Regions from separate parts of the Pseudomonas sp. GW460-LB5 genome, predicted to be linked through region 3. Evidence: riboswitches for the same ligand, from Rfam matches in the RefSeq annotation. Region 3 holds a riboswitch; each other region holds the start of a gene.
What was found. A riboswitch is a leader RNA that binds a small molecule or an ion and turns the genes downstream of it on or off. The one in region 3 is predicted to bind cobalamin.
Positions count from the first base shown of each region.

Region 1: linked by a shared signal. The riboswitch ahead of AC07XM_RS21965 (ABC transporter substrate-binding protein) and the one ahead of cobW (cobalamin biosynthesis protein CobW) in region 3 are both predicted to bind cobalamin.
Region 2: linked by a shared signal. The riboswitch ahead of AC07XM_RS21955 (TonB-dependent receptor) and the one ahead of cobW (cobalamin biosynthesis protein CobW) in region 3 are both predicted to bind cobalamin.

Region 1 is NZ_JBWKXT010000041.1:46,069-53,128, reverse strand. It holds gene AC07XM_RS21995 (GNAT family N-acetyltransferase) at 1-292, shown strand, start outside; gene AC07XM_RS21990 (hypothetical protein) at 415-738, shown strand; gene AC07XM_RS21985 (OprD family porin) at 786-2,123, opposite strand; gene AC07XM_RS21980 (pseudoazurin) at 2,120-2,554, opposite strand; gene AC07XM_RS21975 (ABC transporter ATP-binding protein) at 2,572-3,360, opposite strand; gene AC07XM_RS21970 (FecCD family ABC transporter permease) at 3,357-4,373, opposite strand; gene AC07XM_RS21965 (ABC transporter substrate-binding protein) at 4,373-5,383, opposite strand; cobalamin riboswitch at 5,495-5,691, opposite strand; gene AC07XM_RS21960 (acetyltransferase domain-containing protein) at 5,720-6,886, opposite strand.
Region 2 is NZ_JBWKXT010000041.1:38,800-45,859, reverse strand. It holds gene AC07XM_RS21955 (TonB-dependent receptor) at 1-1,929, opposite strand, end outside; cobalamin riboswitch at 2,039-2,246, opposite strand; gene AC07XM_RS21950 (outer membrane beta-barrel protein) at 2,407-3,153, shown strand; gene AC07XM_RS21945 (GNAT family N-acetyltransferase) at 3,285-3,854, opposite strand; gene AC07XM_RS21940 (carboxymuconolactone decarboxylase family protein) at 3,933-4,277, opposite strand; gene lpxO (lipid A hydroxylase LpxO) at 4,391-5,290, opposite strand; gene thpR (RNA 2',3'-cyclic phosphodiesterase) at 5,449-5,994, shown strand; gene AC07XM_RS21925 (NAD(P)H-dependent oxidoreductase) at 6,134-6,730, opposite strand; gene AC07XM_RS21920 (TetR/AcrR family transcriptional regulator) at 6,822-7,060, shown strand, end outside.
Region 3 is NZ_JBWKXT010000003.1:93,219-100,278, reverse strand. It holds gene AC07XM_RS04115 (LysR family transcriptional regulator) at 1-459, opposite strand, end outside; gene AC07XM_RS04110 (multidrug/biocide efflux PACE transporter) at 552-989, shown strand; gene AC07XM_RS04105 (branched-chain amino acid aminotransferase) at 1,154-2,173, opposite strand; gene AC07XM_RS04100 (ATP-binding cassette domain-containing protein) at 2,310-3,887, opposite strand; gene AC07XM_RS04095 (hypothetical protein) at 4,114-4,473, opposite strand; gene AC07XM_RS04090 (glyoxalase superfamily protein) at 4,470-4,847, opposite strand; cobalamin riboswitch at 4,949-5,165, shown strand; gene cobW (cobalamin biosynthesis protein CobW) at 5,266-6,333, shown strand; gene cobN (cobaltochelatase subunit CobN) at 6,337-7,060, shown strand, end outside.

The sequences.
Region 1 (7,060 bases), on a different contig from region 3:
CTACTTGCCCTATGACCACCGCTTCCCTCAGCTTGATTATCACGCTGAGCGGGTGGTCGAGGTGGTGCGCCTGTTCGTGTTGCCGGCCTACCGCAGGCATGGCCTGGCTGCCGCGTTGTTCGGCGCGTTGCGCGAGCGGGCGGAGCAGGCAGGTATCGACTGCCTGTACCTGCATACGCATCCGTTTCTGCCGGGTGCGATTGCGTTCTGGGAGCGGCAAGGGTTTGCCGTGGTGAATGTGGAGCAAGACCCGGTCTGGCAGACCACGCACATGCACTTGCGATTGCCCTGATCTGTGGGAAATTGCCTACAACGGCGCTTTGGGTGTGATCGACGCGTTCATATCCAGGCCGGTCCTGCTTGCTTACCTTCCCCTGTGCACGGCTTATTCACTGCACACGAGGGAGGCTCACGATGCCACACATGGCGCTGTACAAACTCAAACTGCTTGACGAATTCGAAGACCGCACTGGCCTGTGGACCTTCGGTGATTTCGAGAACAGGTTGATGGAACTGTGGCGTGGGGCGACGCGCCATGATGCCAAAGGTATTATCAACGCGGCGCACAACGAGCGGCGCTGGCCCAGGACGGTGAAGCGCTACTTGCTTACCCATTACCGGGCGTTTGGCAATGTCAGTTCGGAGCTGCAGCGCACGTTTGCCGAGGTGCTGGCCGCGATGAGTGAGCAGGAGCAAGCGCAGTGGGGGTTGCTGCCTGCGGGTAGCGCTGTTGCCTGATGGATCCTGGGGCCGCAAACCGCCGCCAGTCCAGGCAACCCGGTCTATCAGCCCCCCCCAGACAACGGCCACTCCACCGCCAAGCGTATCTGGTCGCCGTCCAGCTCCGCCTGCGCCGTGTTCCCCCGGTGCACGTTATGCCTCACCGAGAACGTCGTCCCCTTGGCCTTGCCACTTTGCACCACATACCTCGCCTCGAGGTCGCGTTCCCAATGCTTGCCACCCTTGCCATACCCCAGGTATGCATACCCGCCATTGGGGTCGACATGCGTGCCGTCGATATCGAACCCCCGCACATACAACGCCGTCAGGTTCAACCCCGGCACCCCATAGGCCCCCATGTTCAGGTCATAGCGTGCCTGCCAGGACTTCTCGTTCGGGGCGTTGAAGTCCGACATCTGCACGGCGTTGGCAATGAAGATTGCCCCTCGCGTCACGTAGTCGAACGGGGTGTTGCCGTCGACCTGTTGCCAGCCAAGGCTGAAACCGTGCGGCCCCTGGTTGTAGCGCGAGACCAGGCTCCAGGTGGTGTTGTCGATGCGCCCGGACAGCGCCTTGCCGGTGTCTGTGGTGCGGTACAGGTTGAGGTCCAGGCTGATGCTGCGTCGGTCATCCAGCGCGTGGCTGAGGGTGCTACCCAGGTAGTGCTGGTTCCAGCTGTCCTCGTAGCGCGAGGTGTACAGGCTGCCGCTGAAGGCTGCACCGGGGTTCCAGACCACGCCCGCCAAGTCAAAACTGTTGCCCTGCTTGCCGTTGGAGTAATTCACCACGAAGCCCTGGTCGTGGCTGGAGGCATTGCGGTCGGCGCTTTCGTTGAAGTGCCCGGCCACCAGCGTTAGCGTGTCCAAATCGTTGCTGGTGAGGAAGAACCCTGTGGCGGTTTCGGGCAGCAGGCGGCTGTCGGAAGAGCTGAACACCGGGGTTTTGACGCGTTGTTCGCCATAGGACAGTACAGTATTGGATACCCGCAACTTCAGCGCCGCGCCTGCGCGGCTGTATTCGTTTTTTGGATGCCCGTCGTTATCCATCCCCAGCAGGCGTGCTTTGCCCGCGCGCCCGCCGCCACTGTCGAGTTGTACGCCCAGATAGGCATGGGCATCGACGCCGACACCGATCAGGCCCTGAGTGAAGCCGGACTGAAATGTCCCCATCAAACCGTAGGCCCATTCCTCAGCCTTGCCATCACGTTCGCTGCGCGGTTTGTAGGCATTGCGCGCGGCACTGTTGCGCCCCCCGTGCCGGTAGTTGCGTTGGTCGAATACGCTGCGGTTGAGGATGCTCCAGCTGCTGTCTTCGACAAAACCGTTGCTTTGCGACTGAGCGGAGTCGGCCAGGGCAAAGGGCGACAACCCCAACAGTGGCAGCGCCAACAACAGCCGGTTCATCGCGCTGCCTCAAGCTTCTGCAACTGGGCTGCGAAGCGGGCTTGCGCCCGCGCAGGCAAGCTGGCTGGCAACTCGGTAGCCGGCGCGTCACCGACCTGAATCACCATCACCATGCCCATCGCCAGGTGCGGAATGCATTGGATGCCGTATACCCCCGGCACGCTGAAGGTCTGCTCGAACGGCTGGTTCAACTTGCTCTTGAAGGCCTCGGACCCCGCCGGTAGCAGGCCGGTCACGCTGGCCGCATTGTGCCCGTTCTGGGTGGGCAGAAAGCGCACCGTGTCGCCGGGGGCAATGCGCAGGTGGTCCGGCTCGTACACCATGGCGCCCTCGCTGCCGCGGTTGAGCATTTTCACTTCATGCACCTCGGCCAGTGCGGCCGGGGCAAGCAGGGCGCTGGCAAGCAGCAGGGCGACAGGGCGCAACAGCATCAGTGGAACTTCCTGGTTCAGGGGGCGCGAAAACGCAGGATGCGCGCGCCATCGAAGGGATCGGTGAGGTAGCGGGCATGCACGCCAAAGGTGCACAGCAGGCGCTCGGGGGTGAGGACTTCGAACGGTTTGCCAAGGGCGACCAGGCGGCCCTTGTCCAGTACCGCGACGCGGTCGCAGGTGAGTGCCTGGTTGAGATCGTGCAAGGCCACCAGCGTGGTCACGGGCAGGGCTTGAACCTGTTGCAGCAGGCTTAGCTGGTGCTGAATGTCCAGGTGGTTGGTCGGCTCGTCCAGCAACAGTACCTGTGGCCGTTGTGCCAGGGCGCGGGCGATGTGCACGCGCTGGCGCTCGCCACCCGACAGCGACCCCCACAGGCGTGCGCGCAGGTGCAGGGCGTCGAGGTCAGCCAGGGCCTGTTCGACGATGGTACGGTCCTCTCGAGAGAAGGGTGCCAATGCCGACAGCCAAGGTGTGCGGCCCAAGGCAACGGCGTCGAACACACGGATTGCGTCGAGGGTGTCAGCTTGTTGCTCGACCAGTGCCAGGGCCTGCGCAACCCGGCGGCGGGGCAGTTGTGCCAGCGGTTCGCCCAGCAGTTGCACGTTGCCACTGGCCGGCTTGCGCAGCCCGGCCAGCAACTTGAGCAGTGAGGACTTGCCGGAGCCGTTGGGGCCTACGATGCCCAGGGTTTCACCTGCTACAACGCTCAGCTCGATATCGCGCAGCACGGCAGTGCCGGCCAATTGCAGCCCTAGGCCCTGGCAACTCAGCGGCGCAAGCTGTACAGCTGTCATGACCGTCATGAGTGCCCTCGGCGGCTGACCAGAATAAGCGCGAAGACGGGCGCCCCGATCAGTGCGGTGACCACGCCCACGGGAATCACCTGGCCCGTGATCAAGGTGCGTGAGAGGACGTCGGCGGCAATCAGGAACAGTGCACCGCCCAGTGCGCTGGCGGGCAACAGGCGGCTGTGGCCTGGGCCGAGCAGCAGGCGCAGGGCATGCGGAATCACCAGCCCGACAAAACCGATGGCGCCGACGATGGACACCATCACGGCCGTCACCAGCGCTGTGCAACTGATCAGCAGTAGCTGGGTGCGCCGCACCGGGATGCCCAGCGATGCAGCCGAATCGGCGCCGAAGGTGAAGGCATCCAGTGCGCGGCGGTGCCACAGGCACACTACCAGGCCAAACAGCGCCACCGGTACGGCCAGCCACACCGATGGCCAGCGCACGCCGCTGAGATTGCCCAACAGCCAGAACAGGATGCCGCGTGCCTGTTCGGCGGTGGCCGACTTGGTGATGAGAAAGGCGGTGAGAGCGTTGAACAGTTGCGAGCCGGCGATACCGGCGAGGATCACCTGCGCGTTGTTGCTGCCAGGGCCGGCCGCGCGGGCCAGTACCAGCACCAGGGCGAACGCAGCCAGCGCCCCCATGAAGGCGCCCCCGGACATGCTCAGCGTCAGGCTACCCAGGCCCAGCAGGCCGACCAGCACTGCACCGGTCGAGGCGCCGGCCGACAACCCCAGCAGGTACGGCTCGGCCAGCGGGTTGCGCAACAGCGCCTGCAGAACCACACCGCAGGTGGCCAGGCCGGCACCGCAGGCTGCCGCGACCAGGGTGCGGGTCAGGCGGTAGTTCCAGACGATGCCGGCGTCGATCGGGTCAACCGGGTAGCCGGCCTGCCACAGCTGGTTGGCCAGCACCTGGCCGACCACGCTGGGCGACAGGTTGGTCTCACCAATGGCGGTGCCGGCCAGCAAGGCGGTCAGCAGTGCCGCCAGGGCAACGGCGATACAAGGTAGCAGGCGGCTCATCACTGGGGTGCTTTACCGCTGGCAAAGGCGGCGGACAGCGTCTGCAGGCCACGGAACAGGCGGATGCCGGCCTGCATGGCGTCGGCGTCGAGGACGATGATGCGATCGTGTTTCACCGCGTCCATGTTGCGGGTTACCGGGTCGTTGCGCAGAAACTCCAGCTTCTTCTGGTAGTCGTCGGCGGGGAAGCGGCGGCGGTCCATGCGGGCGATGATCAGCCAGGTGGGGTTGGCCTTGGCCAGGGTTTCCCAGCCTACGGTCGGCCACTCCTCGGTGGATTCGACCACGTTGCGAACGCCCAACGTGCGTAGCATGAAGTCCGCGACCCCTTGACGGCCCGCCACGTAAGGGTCGATGTCGAGGTCAGCGCTGGAGAACCAGAACAGTGCCGAGGTGGCAGACAGGTCCTTGCCGGCCAGTTGCGCCTTGGCGCTGTCCAGGCGGCCTTTCAGCTCGGCGTTCAACGCAGTGCCGCGGTCCTGCACATCGAAGATCTCGGCCAGCTGGCTGACGCTCTTGTAGATGCTGTTTACCTGAAACGCCTGCAGGCGGGTGCCGTCGGCGCCGACCAGGTTGTCTTTGCCTTCGCAGTCCGACGGCAGCAGGTAGGTGGGGATCTTCAGCTCATCGAACTGCTCGCGGGTGCCGACCACACCCTGGGCGCCGACCATCCATTCGAACTGCACGGTCACCAGCTGCGGGCGCTTGCCGACCACGGCCTCGAAGCTGGGGTCATTGTCGGCCAGGCGCGGCACCTTGTCGTTCTGCGCCTGGTACTCGGGCAGCACGTTGTTGAACCACAGCGAAGTGCCCGCCAGCTTGTCGCCAAGCCCGAGTGCGTAGAGTATCTCGGTGCCGGCCTGGCCGATGGTGACGGCGCGCTGCGGGGCCTGGGCGAAGGTCTGCGGTTTGCCGCAGTTCTCGACCGTGAGCGGGTAGTGGGTGGCGGCGGCCTGGGCCAGGCCAGTGAGGCCGAGGCCGGCGAGCAGGGTGGCGAAACGGGGCAGCATGCTGGGCGATCTCCTATCGGACAGTTCGGGTGAGGAACGCACGGACAGGCATCGCCGAGCCCCCGCCGAGGGCAGGGGCAACACTGATGGCCAATCCCGGACACCCCGCCGGTTGGTAAATGTAGGCCGGCAGGTCTCCTGACTGGTGCGTCATGGCCCGGCTCCGGCCTTCCCGGGTTGTGGCCCAGTGGCATCAATGGAGCAGGCTCGGCACCTACAGTTGCGGGGGCAGTTCCGTTTGGCCCGTATTGGCGGGCCTGGGATTCCCTATTAATTCCGTGGTGGAAACCGGCGGCCCGCATGGTAGACCATCGTGCCGCCGGGTGAAAACGCTTTTCAGAAGTACTTCAGCCAGGTGATGTCGCGGCGGCGCGCTTTCAGGCGAGCGAACCCGCGCACCGGCAGGTACAGCGAAACCGCCAGCACCACTGCACCCAGCCACACCGCCGCGATGCCGTCGAAGCCGAAGTAGTCGCCATGGTTGAGGCCGAACAGCGCCACGCAGGCCAGGTACAACAGCTTCAGCACGTACAGGTGCAACAGGTAGAAAAACATCGGTGCTGCGCCAAACACTGCCAGCGCGCTGACCCAGCGGGCCTGGCCGGCGCGCTCGAAGGCGCGCAGCAACAGCAGGCCGCAGCCCAGGGTCAAGGCCAGGAACAGCAGTGAAGGCGGGTACTTGGTGATGTTGAAGAAGCTCATCACGGTTTGTGTGAAGGTGGGGTAACCGCTCCACGGCGCCTCGCCGTAGCCGTTGAACATGCGCAACGCGACAAAGCCCAGCAACGCGATCAAACCCGCCAGCAGCAGGCGCTGCTGGCGCTGGCCAGCCGCACTGCCCCGGGCAAACCAGGGGCCCAGGCCATAACCCAGCGCGATGACGCCGATCCATGGCAGCACCGGGTAAGACGTGCGCAGGCGCAGGTTTTCGGAAAACTCAAGCCAGCCCCGGTCGTGCAGGATTGCCCATGGCACGTGCAGGGCTGACTCCACACCAAAGTGCAGGCCGTCGAGCAGGTTGTGGCCGGCAACGATGGCTGCGCCCAGGGCGAGCAGGGCAGCACGTGGCAGCCATACCAGCAGCGACAGGGCGATCATGCTGACGCCGATGGCCCAGATGACTTGCAGGTAGATGACGCTGGGGGGCAACTGAAAGGTCCAGGCGAAGTTGACCAGGGTGAATTCCAGCACCACCAGGAACAACCCGCGCTTGAACAGAAACGCCGAGACATCGCCGCGGCCTTGGTGCTTTTCGCCGTACAGCCAGGCCGACAGCCCGGTTAGCAGGACAAACACTGGCGCGCACAGGTGGGCCAGGGTCCGGCTGAAGAACAGCGACGGCTCTGTGGCTTCGATGGTCATCGGGTCGCTGACCTGTCGGTGCAGGAAGAACGTTTCGCGGACGTGGTCCAGAAGCATGAACAGGATCACCAGGCCGCGCAGGGCATCGATGCTTTGCAGGCGCTGGGTGATCAAGGAGGGCGTGGCGCTGGCGCTTGTCATGGAGGGTCGCTGATAGGAATTAATGTCATGTGAAACGTTATCTTATAACTAATCGATGAGAGGTTGGTAGAGGTTTTTGTGTTGCCTGTGCCGGTCTCTTCGCTGCGCAAGGCTGCTCCTACCGGTCGGTGGTGACTGGCAGGAGCAGCCTGGTGCTGCGAAGAGGCCGTTACA
Region 2 (7,060 bases), on a different contig from region 3:
ATCGGCATAACGCTCATCCACGTAGCGCACACCCATGCCGGCCTCTACCTGCTGGCCGAAGCCTTTGCTCAGCCACAGGTTGGCGGTACGCCGTGGCACGTTGGCCGGCCGGTTGCCGGCACGGTCCTGCGCTACACCGCCGACCATCTCGTCGAAATCGTCATACCTGGCGCGTACCAGCGACGCATTGGCCGACACCTGCCACTGATGCGCCAGTGCCAGTTCCAGGGTTGCCTCAAGGCCATCTGACGTCTGCTGCCCAGCCTGTTGTTTCTCGTGGGTGATCGGGTCGTCCACCAGCAGCTTCTTTTTGACGATGTGGTAGGCGGCCAGCGTCCATTCGCCACGGCCGTCCCAGAAGCGCTGCTTGAGGCCAACCTCGGTCTGTTTCGCCTCGGTCAGGTCATAGTGCATCTGGGTGGGGCTGAGGCTGATGAGGTTGTTGACCCCCTCCTGGCTGGTGGAGTACTGCCCGTACAGCGCCAAGTCATCGGTGACTGCGAACACCAGCCCGGCGCGCCAGTTACCACCTTGCAGGCTGCGGTCGCTGCGGCTGTCGTTGGTCAGGTTGGTGCGGTCGATGTGGTTCTGGTCGCGGCGCACCCCAGTGACCAGCGACAGCCGGTCGCTCAGTTGCAAGCGGTTCTCGACGAACAGAGCGAAGGTGTGGGTGCTGGACAAGGTTTGCGGGCGCAGCGGCGAGGCGCTGTGGAACCCGCCCGGTTCTGGCTGCCATGGGTCGATGTAGTCACCGCCCACATCGTTGTAGGGCGCATTGCTGTCGACGTTGAAGCGGACCTTGTTGTATTCCGCGCCGACCACGGTCTTGCTGGCCAGGCTGAACAGCCTGTGGTCAAAGGTGAAGGTCTGGCGGTCGCCGAACTGTTCCTGGTTGTGCTTGATCTCCAGGTAGCTGCCGCGCTGCAATTGCTGGCGCTCGGCGTCCCAGCTGTAGTCTTCGGCATTGCGCCAGTGGCGGCGGCTTTTGATGTAGTACAGCTGGTTGCTGGCGCTGACGTGGTCGTTCAGCGTCCAGTCCGTGGTCAGCCGGGTCCACTCATCGACGTAGTGCTGCACGTCGTTCTGCACGTTGTAGTTTTTCTTGCGCAGGCTGCTGCGGTAGTGGCCGTCGATCAGCGGGGTGCCGTAGTAGTTGGCAGGCTCTGCATCACCACGGTCGTGGGCAAGGGTGAAACTGAGGTCGTCACTGGCATCGAAACGCAGCGCGGCACTCAGGGCCAGGCTGCGCGATGTGGTGCGGTCGACCCAGCCGTTGCCGGCCTGCTGGTTAAGGGTCAGGCGATAGCTAAGGCGCTCGCTGAGGCTGCCGCCGCTGTCCAGGCCGAGCTGCTGGCGGTCCCACGAGCCGTAGCCCAGGCGCAGGTGGTTGCGCACCTCGCCGGCAAACGGTTTTTTCGGGATCACGTTGATCACCGCGCCGGTGGCGCCTTCGCCATGCAGAACCGAAGCCGGGCCGCGAATGACATCGATACGCTCGACCATCCACGGGTCGACCGGGAACGTCTGGGTGCCGGCACCGGTGTACAGGCCTGCGCCGTCGAACAGGGTCATCACCGAACTGTGACCGGCAAAGCCGCGGGCGGACAGGCCTGTGCCGCCGTCGCCGGGGGAGCCGACGAAGGTGATGCCCGGCGACCGCGTCACCGCATCCTGCACGGTGAGGTTGTTGCGCTGCTGAATCTGCTCGGCGCTGATGCTGCTGGTGCTGGCCGGTGTTTCCAGGGCACTGAGGCCGAGGCGCGAGCCTGCCTGGGTCGGCGTGGCCAGGTCGAGGGTGCGGCTGTCGAGGGTGTCGGTGATGGCCGTGGAAGGCAAGGCCAAGGGCTGCTGGTCATGGCCATCGGCCAGGGCCGGGAGGGCGACGGCCAGGCAGGCCGCCAGGGGGTGAAGCTTGAACATACGGGACATGTCGTTCCACTGCTGCAGGAATGAATGGATCCCGGTGGAAAACACGCAAAGGCGAACCATGCAGGCAGGCGCGCGCACGGATTCCGGCCTGCGCCCGCCCACCGCGGGTTGCCAAGTGAAGCTCCAGGCCGGTCTCCGGGCTTGCGAGGGGCATGAAACCTTCACCTTCCCATGCACGTGCACAGTGGTATCTCGAAGGGTTCACTCGCTTACCGTTGCGGGGGCAGCGCCGGACTTGTCATGGGTAACATGACGCACCGGCTTCCCGTTTCACCCTGCGCGCGGCGGCGAAGGGCACCTGAAACTGGCGCGCATCTGACCACTGAAAGGCTAAGGCGTCAAATGTTGGCGTGCCATGAATACGCCGATAAAACACAGGGTTGCGTGTTTTTACTGATTTTTTTTCGAACTTTTCGTGTGGCGTTTGTCTCGAACCGCACGTTCGTCTTTCGTTACCAAGTCATGGAGACTTTACGCATGCCTGCTCGTCATCTGTTGCGCCACACCTGCCTGCTCGCCTTGATCGCCGCACCGCTGGCCGCCACCGCCGCACCCAGCACCGACCCGCTGTTCACCATCGGTCTGCAGGGCGCCTACGACAAGTTCAAGTTCGAAGGTGGCAGTGAAAGCGACAAGGAACACATGGGCCAGGGCGGTGTGTTCGCCACCTTCGGCAACAAGCTGACAGCCGAATCCGGTTTCATCTACCAAATCGGCGCCGAAGCCAAATACGGCAAGAAGAACGACAACAAGCTCAAGGAAGCCCAGGCTGACCTGGACCTTGGCTGGCGTGCGGCGCTGGACGCTCGCAACTTCGTCGATGTGACCGTGGGCGGCGGCTACAGCTGGTCGCGCTTCGAGCCGGAAATCAACGACCTTGATACCAAGCTCACCGTGAAGTCGCCCTTTGCCAAGGCGGCGCTGGGCTACAACCACCAGTTCGACGCCTCGACCCTGCGGGTGGAAGTGGGCGCGCGCCACACCCTGGACGGCCGTGCGCGGCTGAAAGTGGACGACTTTGGCAGCGACACGGTCGACCTCAAAGACCGCACCAACCCGTACGCCGAAGTGACGTTGCTGATGAACCAGCAGGGCGCTTTGCCGGTGCAGGCCGGGGTGTACTACACCCGCACCGAATACAAGCTGGACGAAGATTCGCCAGTGGCAGACAACACCAAGCTCAAGCGTGACGAGTTTGGTGTAAAGGTGGGCTTGGCGTTCTGAAGCTGAGCGTTTAGCAGGCCCGGCCTCTTCGCGGGTGAACCCGCTCCCACAAGGACCGCACAGCCTTTAGATGCTGCGCAGTACTTGTGGGAGCGGGCAAGCCCGCGAAGGGGCCGAACCTGCAAGAGAGGTCAGCGCCCGCGACGCCGCGACACCCGTGCCTCGATGTTCTTGCGCCCGATCAGCAGCGGTGGTTTCTCCACCACCGGCTCCTCTGCCAGCCACTTGTACATCACCAGGCAGTCCACCAGCCCAAGGCGGGCATGGCGGTAAGCCTTGGGCAAGCGGCCGACCGTTTCAAATCCCAGCCTGTGCCACAGTGCCACCGCAACTTCATTGCTGGCCACTACCGAGTTGAACTGCAGGGCCAGAAAGCCCTCCTGGCGCGCCAGCTTCTGCGAGTGCTCGCACATCAGGCGTGCCACACCTCGGCCGCGTGCCTGTTCGCACACCATATAGCCGCAATTGCCCACGTGCGCGCCAGGCCCGGCGGCATTGGCCTTAAGATAATAAGAACCCAGCAGCTCGCCATCTTCTTCGGCCAGCAGCGTGTGCAATGGCAGCTCCAGCCACAGCTGGCGGGCCTGATCGATGCTCAGCTCGGGGTCAAAGGCGTAGGTTTCACGGGCCTGGACAATGGCCTGGAAGGTGGGCCAGAAGCGCTCGAAGTCTTCGGCTGTCATAGGGCGAACGTGGATCATGCGGGCTCCTGCAAGGGCTGGGCCGCCAAGTCTGTGGGGCGCGGCGCCGTCGCGCAAGGGCGACGACGCCGTTTGTGCCTAGCCGTTGGCCTTGCCCACCGCATCCATGGCTCGCGCCGAGTACACCAGCGCAGCACCGGCGTTCATCGCCACGGCGACGCCGAGGGCTTCGGCAATTTCCTCGCGGCTGGCCCCGTGCTTGACCGCCTGCTGCGAATGCACGGCGATGCAGCCGTCGCAACGGGTGGTCACGGCCACGGCCAGTGAGATCAACTCACGCGTCTTGGCGTCGAGGTGGTTGGTCTTGGCCCCTGCACCGCTGGCGGTCATGTAACCGGCCACGGTGTCGGGGGAGAGTTGCTTGAGATCGCCGATGCCGGCCATCAACTGCTTACGGTAGGCGTCCCAGTCCATCATGCTCATCGTCTTCACCTTGTGGTGGTTGCGAGTGGAGCTTTCAGGCTAGTCGAAGAGTGACACCTGCGAGGCTTGTACTTTGGTGGGTGTGCAGCAGCACTTGTGGGCGCGTTGAGCCTTCAAATGTAGATGAACACCAGCACCAGCGCTGCAACCACCGCCCATTTTTCCACGTAGTAGCGCAGGCGGTTGCGCTTCTTCAGCGCTTTGCCGCGTTCACGGATCTTGTAGATGCGGGTGAACAACCGGTTGATACCGCCGGTCTTGTCGCCGGCACCGTTGGGCGCGGCGGCGGCGGCCATGACGTTGCGGCTGAACCAGCGGTTGAACGCAGTGGCCCAGCGGTACTTGAGCGGGCGCTCGACGTCACAGAACAGGATGATGCGGTTGTGCTCGGTCGTGTTCGCCGCGTAGTGGATGTAGGTCTCGTCGAAGATCACGCCCTCGCCATCGCGCCATGAGTATTTCTCGCCGTCCACGTCGATGTAGCAACCGTCATCGTTCGGCGTGTCCAGGCCCAGGTGATAGCGGTACGAGCCGGCATATGGGTCACGGTGGCGCACCAGCTTGGCGCCCGGCGGCAGGGTAGCGAACATGGCAGCCTTGACCGTGCCGATGCTTTGCAGCAGTTCGGTGGTGCGTGGGCAGAGGGCCATCGCCGAAGGGTGGCTTTCGCCGTACCACTTCAGGTAGAAGCGCTTCCAGCCAGTCTTGAAAAACGAGTTGAAACCGACGTCATCGTAGTTCTCGGACTTCTTGATTTCGCCCACGTGCAGCAACTGGCGGCCTTCCTCGCGGATTTCCTGCCAGTGGTCTTGCAGCGGCTTCAGTTCGGGGAAGGCTTCGACCGGCAAGTATGGCTTGGCCGGGAGCTTGGAAAACAGGTACAGGAAACTGTTGACCGGGGCGAGGAAGCTGGAGTGGTCGCCCAGCTGGCGAGTCAATTTGTGGCGAACCCGACCGCGCAGGTGCACGTAGGCAATCGAGAGGGCGAAGATAAGTACGAGTGCAATTTTCATGGACGTTTACTTGTCGAAAAATGGCCATGCGTCATGGCATAAGCTCGCCAGCATAAACAATCATGGGGGTAGTTTGTACTTATTGTTACGAAACACCGGGGCGACATTGGTGTAATGCCCTACAGTCTTGCGCAAACGTTTCATGTCAGGGAGTTGGTATGGTTCAGGATATACGCCCCAGCGGTAGCCCGTTCAAACGGCTGTTCTTCGCCTTGCCGGTCAGCGATGCCCAGCGCCATGCCTTGGCTCAGTGGCGCCGGGCGCTGAACCTGCGCAGCGGCAAACCCGTCCCCGCGGCCAACTTCCATGTCACGCTGTTGTTCCTCGGCGATGTGGATACCGCACAGGTGCCGGCGATCTGTGCGGCAGTCGATCAACTGACGTTGCCAACCCTGGCACCGCGGCTGTTGCTTGACCGTTTGCAGGTGTGGCAGCGGGCCGGCGCGTTGGTGCTGGAGGCACAGCAGACACCGCCGGCCCTGTTGCAACTGGTGTATGGCTTGCAGCAGGCACTGCTGCCGTTGGGGGTGGAGGCGGCCAACCGTGAGTATCGGCCGCACTTGACCCTGTCCAGGGATTACCACGGGCAACCACCCGAGGCCAGCAGCGCGCCGGAGTTCTACCTCAGCGCGCGCCACTTCACGCTCTACGAGTCGCGCAAGGGCGCCTACTGGCCCTTGGCGCAGTGGCCGCTGGCAGACTGACCCGGGGTCAGCGTTGCGTGGCTCGCCATAGTTGTTGCTGCCATTGAGCTGGTTGAAGCCTGCAACCCAGTACTTCTTGTCGAACAGGTGGCGTGCCCAACCGAGGCTGCCGCTACTTGAGTAGCCGCCCTGTGCCAGTTCAGGCTGCGGCCTGGCAATCTGCAAACAGTTTTTTGCCCAAGGCGTGTGCATGGTGCAAGTGGGGAAGCTGGTCAGGCCCTTCGCTGTCATCCAGCAAGGTGGAACTGAGTACCTCGGCGCCGCAATAGTCGAAGATGCCGTGCTCGATCTGCACGCGCATCGCCTCGCCATAGCCGTGCCGTTCGAAGGTGCCTGTATCGGCACCCGCAACGCCGATCAGGTGAACCTTCATGCCACGCAATTTCTTCACCGTGGCGCCTTCTTCATAGTCGAACGCCCAGCCATTGCTGAATACCCGTTCGACCCAGCCCTTGAGCAGGGTCGGCAGTGACCACCAGTAGACCGGATAGACCAGCACCAGGGCATCGGCGCGCTCGATGCGTGCCTGCTCGTTGAGTACATCAGCCGGCGGTGCTGCCAGCCGGCGGTGCACGGCATGGTCTGCCAGGCTGAAGCGGGGGTCGAAGCCTTCGCTGGCCAGGTCGGCGATTTCGCTGCTGTGGCCGACGCTGGCCAGGCCGTCGGCAACCTGCCGGGCCAGCGCGTGGGTGAGGGATTGCGGGTCATGGTGACCGACGACGATCAGAGCGTGCATGGTGGCTCTCCATTCAACGGTGCAGGGTAGCCTGAAGCGTTATATACTCCAGGTAAGTTACGTTTAGTAAGTTACTTTTGGTAGGTAATCGATGTCAAGCAACGATCAAGCCCGTTCCCGCAAGCGCCTGAGCCGCGACGACCGACGCAGGCAGTTGCTGGACATGGCCTGGCAATTGGTTCGGGAGGAGGGTACCGATGCCTTGAGCCTGGGCCGCCTGGCTGAACAGGCGGGGGTAACCAAGCCGGTGGTCTATGACCATTTCGAGACCCGCAACGGGCTGCTGGTGGCGCTGTACCAGGAATACGATGCGCGTCAGTCGCAGATGCT
Region 3 (7,060 bases):
GCTGGGCTGCGTCGCAAGGATGCCGACCTGGGCCAGGCCCTGCTGGATCATTTCGATCACATCGGCGTCTTCGGCCGGGCCGCAGCGCAGTTCTGTGTACGGGTAGTGCTGGGCGAAGCGTGCCATCACCGCACCCTGGAAGGTGACGCTATAGCTGTCCGACATCACCACCGAGACCAGCGCCTCGACGTTCTGCGCCAACCTGACCGCCAGGGCATCAAGCTGGGCGCTGGCGTCCAGGATCGCTTCGACATGGCTCAGCACCTGCCGGCCCGCTTCGTTCAGCGTGGGGTGGCGGCCGCCACGGTCGAACAGGGGGCAGCCTACGTCAGCCTCGAAATTGGCGATGGCGATGCTGACGGTGGATTGGCTTTTGCGCAATTTGCGCGCTGCAGCAGAGAACGAACCCAGCGATGCGGCTTCGACAAAGGCGACCAGAGCTTCGGGCGAGTAGCGCATGGTATTGATAAAACCGATGGTAGCTATGTCGTGAGTATCAGTTATATCAAAGAACATGGGAACCACGAATCACGCAATGGATGGAATTTGCAATGAAAACGGTCTCCTTTACCGAACGCCTGGTGCACGCCGTGGGCTATGAAGCATTCGCGGTGCTGCTGTGTGCACCACTGTTGTCCTGGGTGATGGGCAAGTCGCTGGCGACTGCGGGTGCCTTGGCGGTAACCCTGTCGGTTATCGCCATGCTCTGGAACATGGTCTACAACGCGCTGATCGACCGCTGGGTGCAGACCGAACGCATCAACTGGAAGGCCAGTGGGCGCTTCGTGCACGGCCTGGGCTTCGAGGCTGGGCTGGTAGTGTGGTGCCTGCCGGTGGCGGCATGGATGCTGGATATCTCGCTGCTGCAGGCGTTCATGGTAGAGCTGGGCTTTTTCGTGATTATTCTGCCCTACACCGTGTTGTACAACTGGGCGTTCGATAAAGCCCGGCACCTGCTGATGCAGCGCCGCCTCGCGCGTTCCCTGTAGACCCTGTAGGAGCGGCTTTTAGCCGCGAACACCGGCATAGCCGGTGCCAACCACCGCGGTGCCTGCTTCGCGGGTAAACCCTCTCCCACAGGGACCGTGAGTCATCCAACAAAAACGGGGCATGCCATTGCTGGCATGCCCCGTTCTTATACAGCTGATACAGCTCAGGCGACCTTGACGATCCAGCCTGCCGGCGCTTCAACATCGCCGCTCTGGATGCCGGTCAGCTCGTTGTAGAGCTTCTGGGTAACCGGGCCGACTTTTTCCAGGTCGTGGAACACGTGCAGCTTGCCGTTGTACTCGATACCGCCGATCGGGGTAATCACCGCAGCGGTACCGCAAGCGCCGGCTTCGATGAAGCGGTCCAGCTTGCTGATTTCGACGTCGCCTTCAATCACGGTCAGGCCCAGACGCGATTGCGCCAGTTCCATCAGCGACAGGCGGGTGATGCCTGGCAGTACCGAGGCCGATTTCGGGGTAACGAACTCGTTGTTGGCGGTAATGCCGAAGAAGTTGGCCGAACCCACTTCCTCGATCTTGGTATGGGTCAACGGATCGAGGTAGATGGCGTCGGCGAAGTTGGCCTTCTTGGCCTCAGCGCCCGGCTGCAGGCTGGCAGCGTAGTTGCCGCCGACCTTGGCGGCGCCGGTGCCTTGTGGGGCGGCGCGGTCAAAGCTGGAAATCTGGAAGTTGTGCGGCTTCATGCCGCCCTTGAAGTACGAGCCAACCGGAATGGCGAAGACCGAGAAGATGAACTCGGGGGCGGTGCGCACGCCAATGTTGTCACCGGTGCCGATCACGAACGGGCGCAGGTACAGGGCGCCTTTGCCGTGCGGTGGTACGAACTTTTCGTTGGCCTTGACCACTTGCTTGCACGCTTCGATGAACACATCGGTCGGCACATGCGGCATCAGCAGGCGGGCGCAGCTGCGCTGCATGCGGGCGGCGTTCTGGTCCGGGCGGAACAGGTTGATCGAGCCGTCCTTGCAACGGTAGGCCTTCAGGCCTTCGAAGCATTGCTGGCCGTAGTGCAGGGCCGTGGAGCCTTCACTGATGTGCAGCACGTTGTCGTCGGTCAGGGTGCCTTTGTCCCACTCGCCATTGCGCCATACGGACAGGTAGCGTTTGTCGGTTTTGATGTAGTCGAAACCCAGCTTGTCCCAGTTAATGCTTTCGTTGCTCATGACACCCTCATTGTCTTGCAAGTGCCCGATCGCTCGGGCTGCTGTTATATGCGCACCACGTCACCATAATACATCCGTCGCGGATCGGGAACGGCCAGTCACGAATTGATAGCCTGCGATGCTTTTTTTTCGGTTTCTACAACCGCAGGTACTCATCCAGTGCCAGGTTTTCCAGCAAAACCGCATCATGGGACGCCACCATCAGCGCCCCGCGAAACTGCCCGAGCATGCGCTCCAGGGCTGCCAGTGACGGCAAGTCCAGGTGGTTGCCGGGCTCGTCCAGCAACAGCAGGTCGAGTGGCCGCTCGCGGTACAGCACGGCAGCAAGTGCTGCCTTCATCCGCTCGCCGCCGCTGAGCAGGCTGCTGGGCAACTCGACGCGGGCCGCATCCAGGCCCAGTTGTGCCAGGCGGCTGCGCAACTCGCCCTGGGCCAGCACCGGGTTGGCCCTGCGCAGGTGTTCGAGCACGCTGCTGTGGCCTGCCAAGGTACTGCAGTGCTGGTCGAGCAGGGCGGTTTCGCCACGGCGGCGCAAAGTGTGTGGTGATGCCGGTAATTGCCCGTTCAGCAGCCTTAGCAGCGTGGACTTGCCACTGCCGTTGGCGCCGACCAGGCCCATCCGCTGGCCCAGGCACAAGCGCAGGTCAAGCGGTTTGCGGGTGCCATGGGGCAAGCGAAGTGCCTGCAACGCCAACACTTCGCGGCCCGCATGACGCTGGGGCGTGGGAGCATGCAAGGTAATCGCAGTGGCTTGCTCGACCTCGCGGGCGGCGTCATGCACTTTGCCCAGCAATGCTTGCCGCGCGTCGCGATGGTCGCGGTGCTGCTTGCCCGCCGTGGCCTGGCTGCGCTCCTGCTGGCGGTCGACCAGGATCTTGGCCTGGTTGGCATGCCTGGCTTGACGCCCGGCCCGGGCCTGATGGCGTTCCAGGTCTTCGCGCTGGCGCTGCAGTTCACGGGCTTGGCGTTGTTGCTGCTGCTTGAGCCGGGCAAGTTGCTGCTGGGCCTGCGCCACCTGGCTGGCTTTTTGTGCTGCATAGAAGCCGTAGTTGCCGCCATAGGCCTGTAACCCCAGGCTCGACAGTTCGACAATGCGCGCCATGTGCGCCAGCAGGCTGCGGTCGTGGCTGATCACCAGCAAACCTCGGTCCCAGGCCTCGATCATGCTCAGCAATTGGGCACGGGCGTCGCTGTCCAGGTGGTTGCTCGGTTCGTCGAGTATCAGGTAGTCGGCACCGCTGAGCCATGCGCCTGCCAGCGCCACGCGCATAGCCTGGCCGCCGCTCAGGCTGCGTGCGGGCTGGCGCCAGTCAAGGTGACTCAGGCCGTTGCGTTGCAGGTGCATCTGCAGTTGCTCGCGGATATCCCAGCGCTCGCCGACGGTGTCGAAATCCTGGGGGTTGATGCTGCCTTGCTCGATGCGCTCCAACGCCGCTATCACCGACCCCACCTGGGCCAGGTCGGCAAGCGTGGTGCTGCGCTCGATTACCTGCTGATTCAGCAGATGGACAGGCCCAAGGCGCCGGCACTGGCCGCTGCTCGGTGCACGCTGGCCGGCAAGAACCTGCCCTAGCAGGCTCTTGCCCACGCCATTGCGCCCGACCAGGCCGGTACGCCGTTGGTCGAAGGTTTCGTTGAGATCGGTAAACAGTAGCCGGCCATCAGGCAAGGCCAAAGAGACGCTGTCCAGCGTCAGGATCGACGTGTTCGTCATGCACAACTCCACAAATGCCGCGACATCTCCGGAGCAAACCGGAGGCTGAAGACTGGCCGTCGAATGGACGGCGGCATTAATGGCGCATTGGACGAATACCTCGTACTGGGGGAGTGCGTAGCCTAACGGCCCGTTGGGGGCGGGTAAAGTACCGCCCGCCGTGTATGGGTTTCCTGCACTGGCGATGCGCCGCGCGAGCGGCGCCCGATCTTGTCTGGCCCTGGGCTCAGCGCCCCGTCAAGCGCTTGGCCCAGTCGCCTCCGTGGCTCTGTTTGCAGGCCTCTTCGCTGTCAAACCGTACATGCCAGGCCGGGTGATCCAGTTGTATGCCGGCGTGGTCCAACGCCTGACGGGTCAGCGCCAGCATGCGTGCCTTTGCTTCACCCGCCACTGCAGCGACTTTCTCGGCCTCTTGTTCAAACACCCAAGTAATACGCAGGCTGGCCGGAAAGTTCTCAGGGTCCAGGCGATGGGTGAGCCAGGTGAACCCGACGATTTCTGTCTTGGCGGTTTCACAGGCGTCCGTCAGGCACGCTACCAGCTCCCGCTCCAGGCGGGCCATTTCGCGTTTGCCCAGCGCCTTCACAGGTTGGCCTCGTCATCGATCTGCTGGCAGAAGCGCAGGCGGTTGCCGAACGGGTCGCACACCTGCATCTGCAGGCCCCAGTCCAGGCGCTCGGCTTCGGGCCGGGCGTAACCGTACTGTTTGCCTTGCAGTTCATGCTCCAGCGCCCGCAGGTCGTCGAGGCGGGCAAACACTGTAGAGCCGGGGCAGGCATCGCCATGGTGCTCGGTAAGGTGCAGGATCAGGCCATCGCGGTGAATCTGCATGTACAACGGCAGGTTCGGGCTGAAGCGGTGCTCCCAGTCCAGGCTGAAACCGAGGAAATCCATGTAGAACTCCCTGGCCTTGTCGACCGAGAAGATGCGCAGTACCGGGATGGCGGGGGCGAGGAGCATGGGGCGTCCTTGACAGTGGGCAAAGTCGCCACTGTACCGCAGTGCCGCCAAGAGTTGTCGGCAAGCCCCGCAGCAATGGTTGACCACCCGCCAGCCACTGCGTAGCCTTGCCACTTCGAGGTTCTTCGGCCAGGCCGAAGCTAAGACGGGAACGCGGTACAAGCCGCGGCTGCCCCCGCAACTGTAAGCACTGACAACGGATCGACACAGCCACTGCGCCAATGCGCGGGAAGGCGTCATCCCGCCAGCCCGCCGTTCAACTGAACGGGGAGCTGGAACGGTGCAAGCCAGGAGACCTGCCTCGCAACGTTTTCGACTTTCAACCGGGCGGGGTGATCCGGTGGCGAACAAGCCCGGCCGGCCTGGTCCGCGGCTGTCGTCCTGCATGCCCGCGCCATTCTGCCAAGGGCAATGCGACATGAAAACACTGGCCAAGCTCCCCGTTACCATCGTCACCGGCTTCCTCGGCTCGGGCAAGACCACCTTGCTGCGCCACATGCTCGACAACGCCCAGGGCCGTCGCATTGCGGTCATCGTCAACGAATTCGGCGAACTGGGTATCGACGGCGAAATCCTCAAGCAGTGCAGCATCGGCTGCACCGAAGAAGAAGCCAGCGGCCGCGTCTATGAACTGGCCAACGGCTGCCTGTGCTGCACCGTGCAGGAAGAGTTCTTCCCGGTCATGCGCGAGCTGGTGGCACGCCGTGGCGACCTGGACCACATCCTGATCGAAACCAGTGGCCTGGCCCTGCCCAAACCGCTGGTGCAAGCCTTCCAGTGGCCGGAAATCCGCAACGCCTGCACCGTCGACGCGGTCATCACCGTGGTCGATAGCCCGGCCGTGGCTGCCGGCACTTTCGCCGCCTACCCGGACCAGGTCGATGCCCAGCGCAAGCTCGACCCTAACCTGGACCACGAATCGCCGCTGCACGAACTGTTCGCCGATCAGCTGGCTAGCGCCGACCTGGTGGTATTGAACAAGGCCGACCTGATCGACGCCGAAGGCCTGGCCAAGGTGCGCGCCGAAGTGGCCGAAGAACTGCCGCCGGCAGTCAAGGTGGTAGAGGCCAGCAGTGGCAAGCTGCCGCTGGAGGTGCTGCTGGGTGTGGGCGCCGAGTCCGAGGCGCACATCGATGGCCGCCGTACCCACCACGATTCGCACCACGATGGCGACGATCATGACGACCACGACCACGACGCCTTCGACTCCATTTCCATCGACCTGCCGGAGGCTGACGAAAGCCTGTTGCTCGACGCCTTGACCCAGCTGGTGGTGGAGTTCGGCATCCTGCGCGCCAAAGGCTTCGCTGCCATCCCGGGCAAACCGATGCGCCTGCTGGTGCAAGGCGTGGGGACCCGTTTCGACAAACACTTCGACCGCGCCTGGCGTGCCGACGAGCCGCGCATCACCCGCCTGGTGTTGATCGGCCAGGAACTCGACGCTGCCCAGCTGGAAGCGCGCCTGCGCCAGGCCTTGGGCGCCTGACCCGTGCACCTGCTGCGGACCCAGCCCGGCGGCTTCGTGCCGGACGACAGTATTGCCGACCTTGGCCAGACACCCGCCGAACTGGTGATTCTCTGCAGCGGCGATTCGCACCTGGCGTTGCTCGCCGATACGGCCGAGCAACTGCCTGAGGATTTCCCCAGCCTGCGCCTGGCCAACCCGATGCAGGTGCAGAACCACGCTTCGGTCGACCTGTATGTCGACCAGGTGCTGCGCCACGCCAAGGTCATCCTGGTGTCGCTGCACGGCGGCGTCGGTTACTGGCGCTATGGCGTCGAGCAACTGGTCGAGCTGGCTGCCCGGGGCGTGCAACTGATTCTGGTACCAGGCGATGATCGCCCTGACCCGGAGCTGACCCGCTTGGGCACCGTCACGGGCGACCAGGCCGAGCGCCTCTGGCACTACTTGCGCCAGGGTGGCAAGGCCAATGCCATCAACCTTTACAACTGCCTGGCCAACCAGTGGCTGGGCCGCGATTATGCCTGGGACGAGCCGCAGCCCTTGCCGCGCACCGCTGTGTATCACCCGGCCAAGGGCAGTGTGGCACTGGAAGACTGGTACCCGCACTGGCACCCGGATTGCCCGGTGGCGCCGCTGCTGTTCTACCGCTCCCATTTGCAGGCGGCCAACACCGCGTTCATCGACGTGTTCTGCCAGCGCCTGCAAGCCGCTGGCTTGAACCCGTTGCCGATTGCCGTGGCCAGCCTAA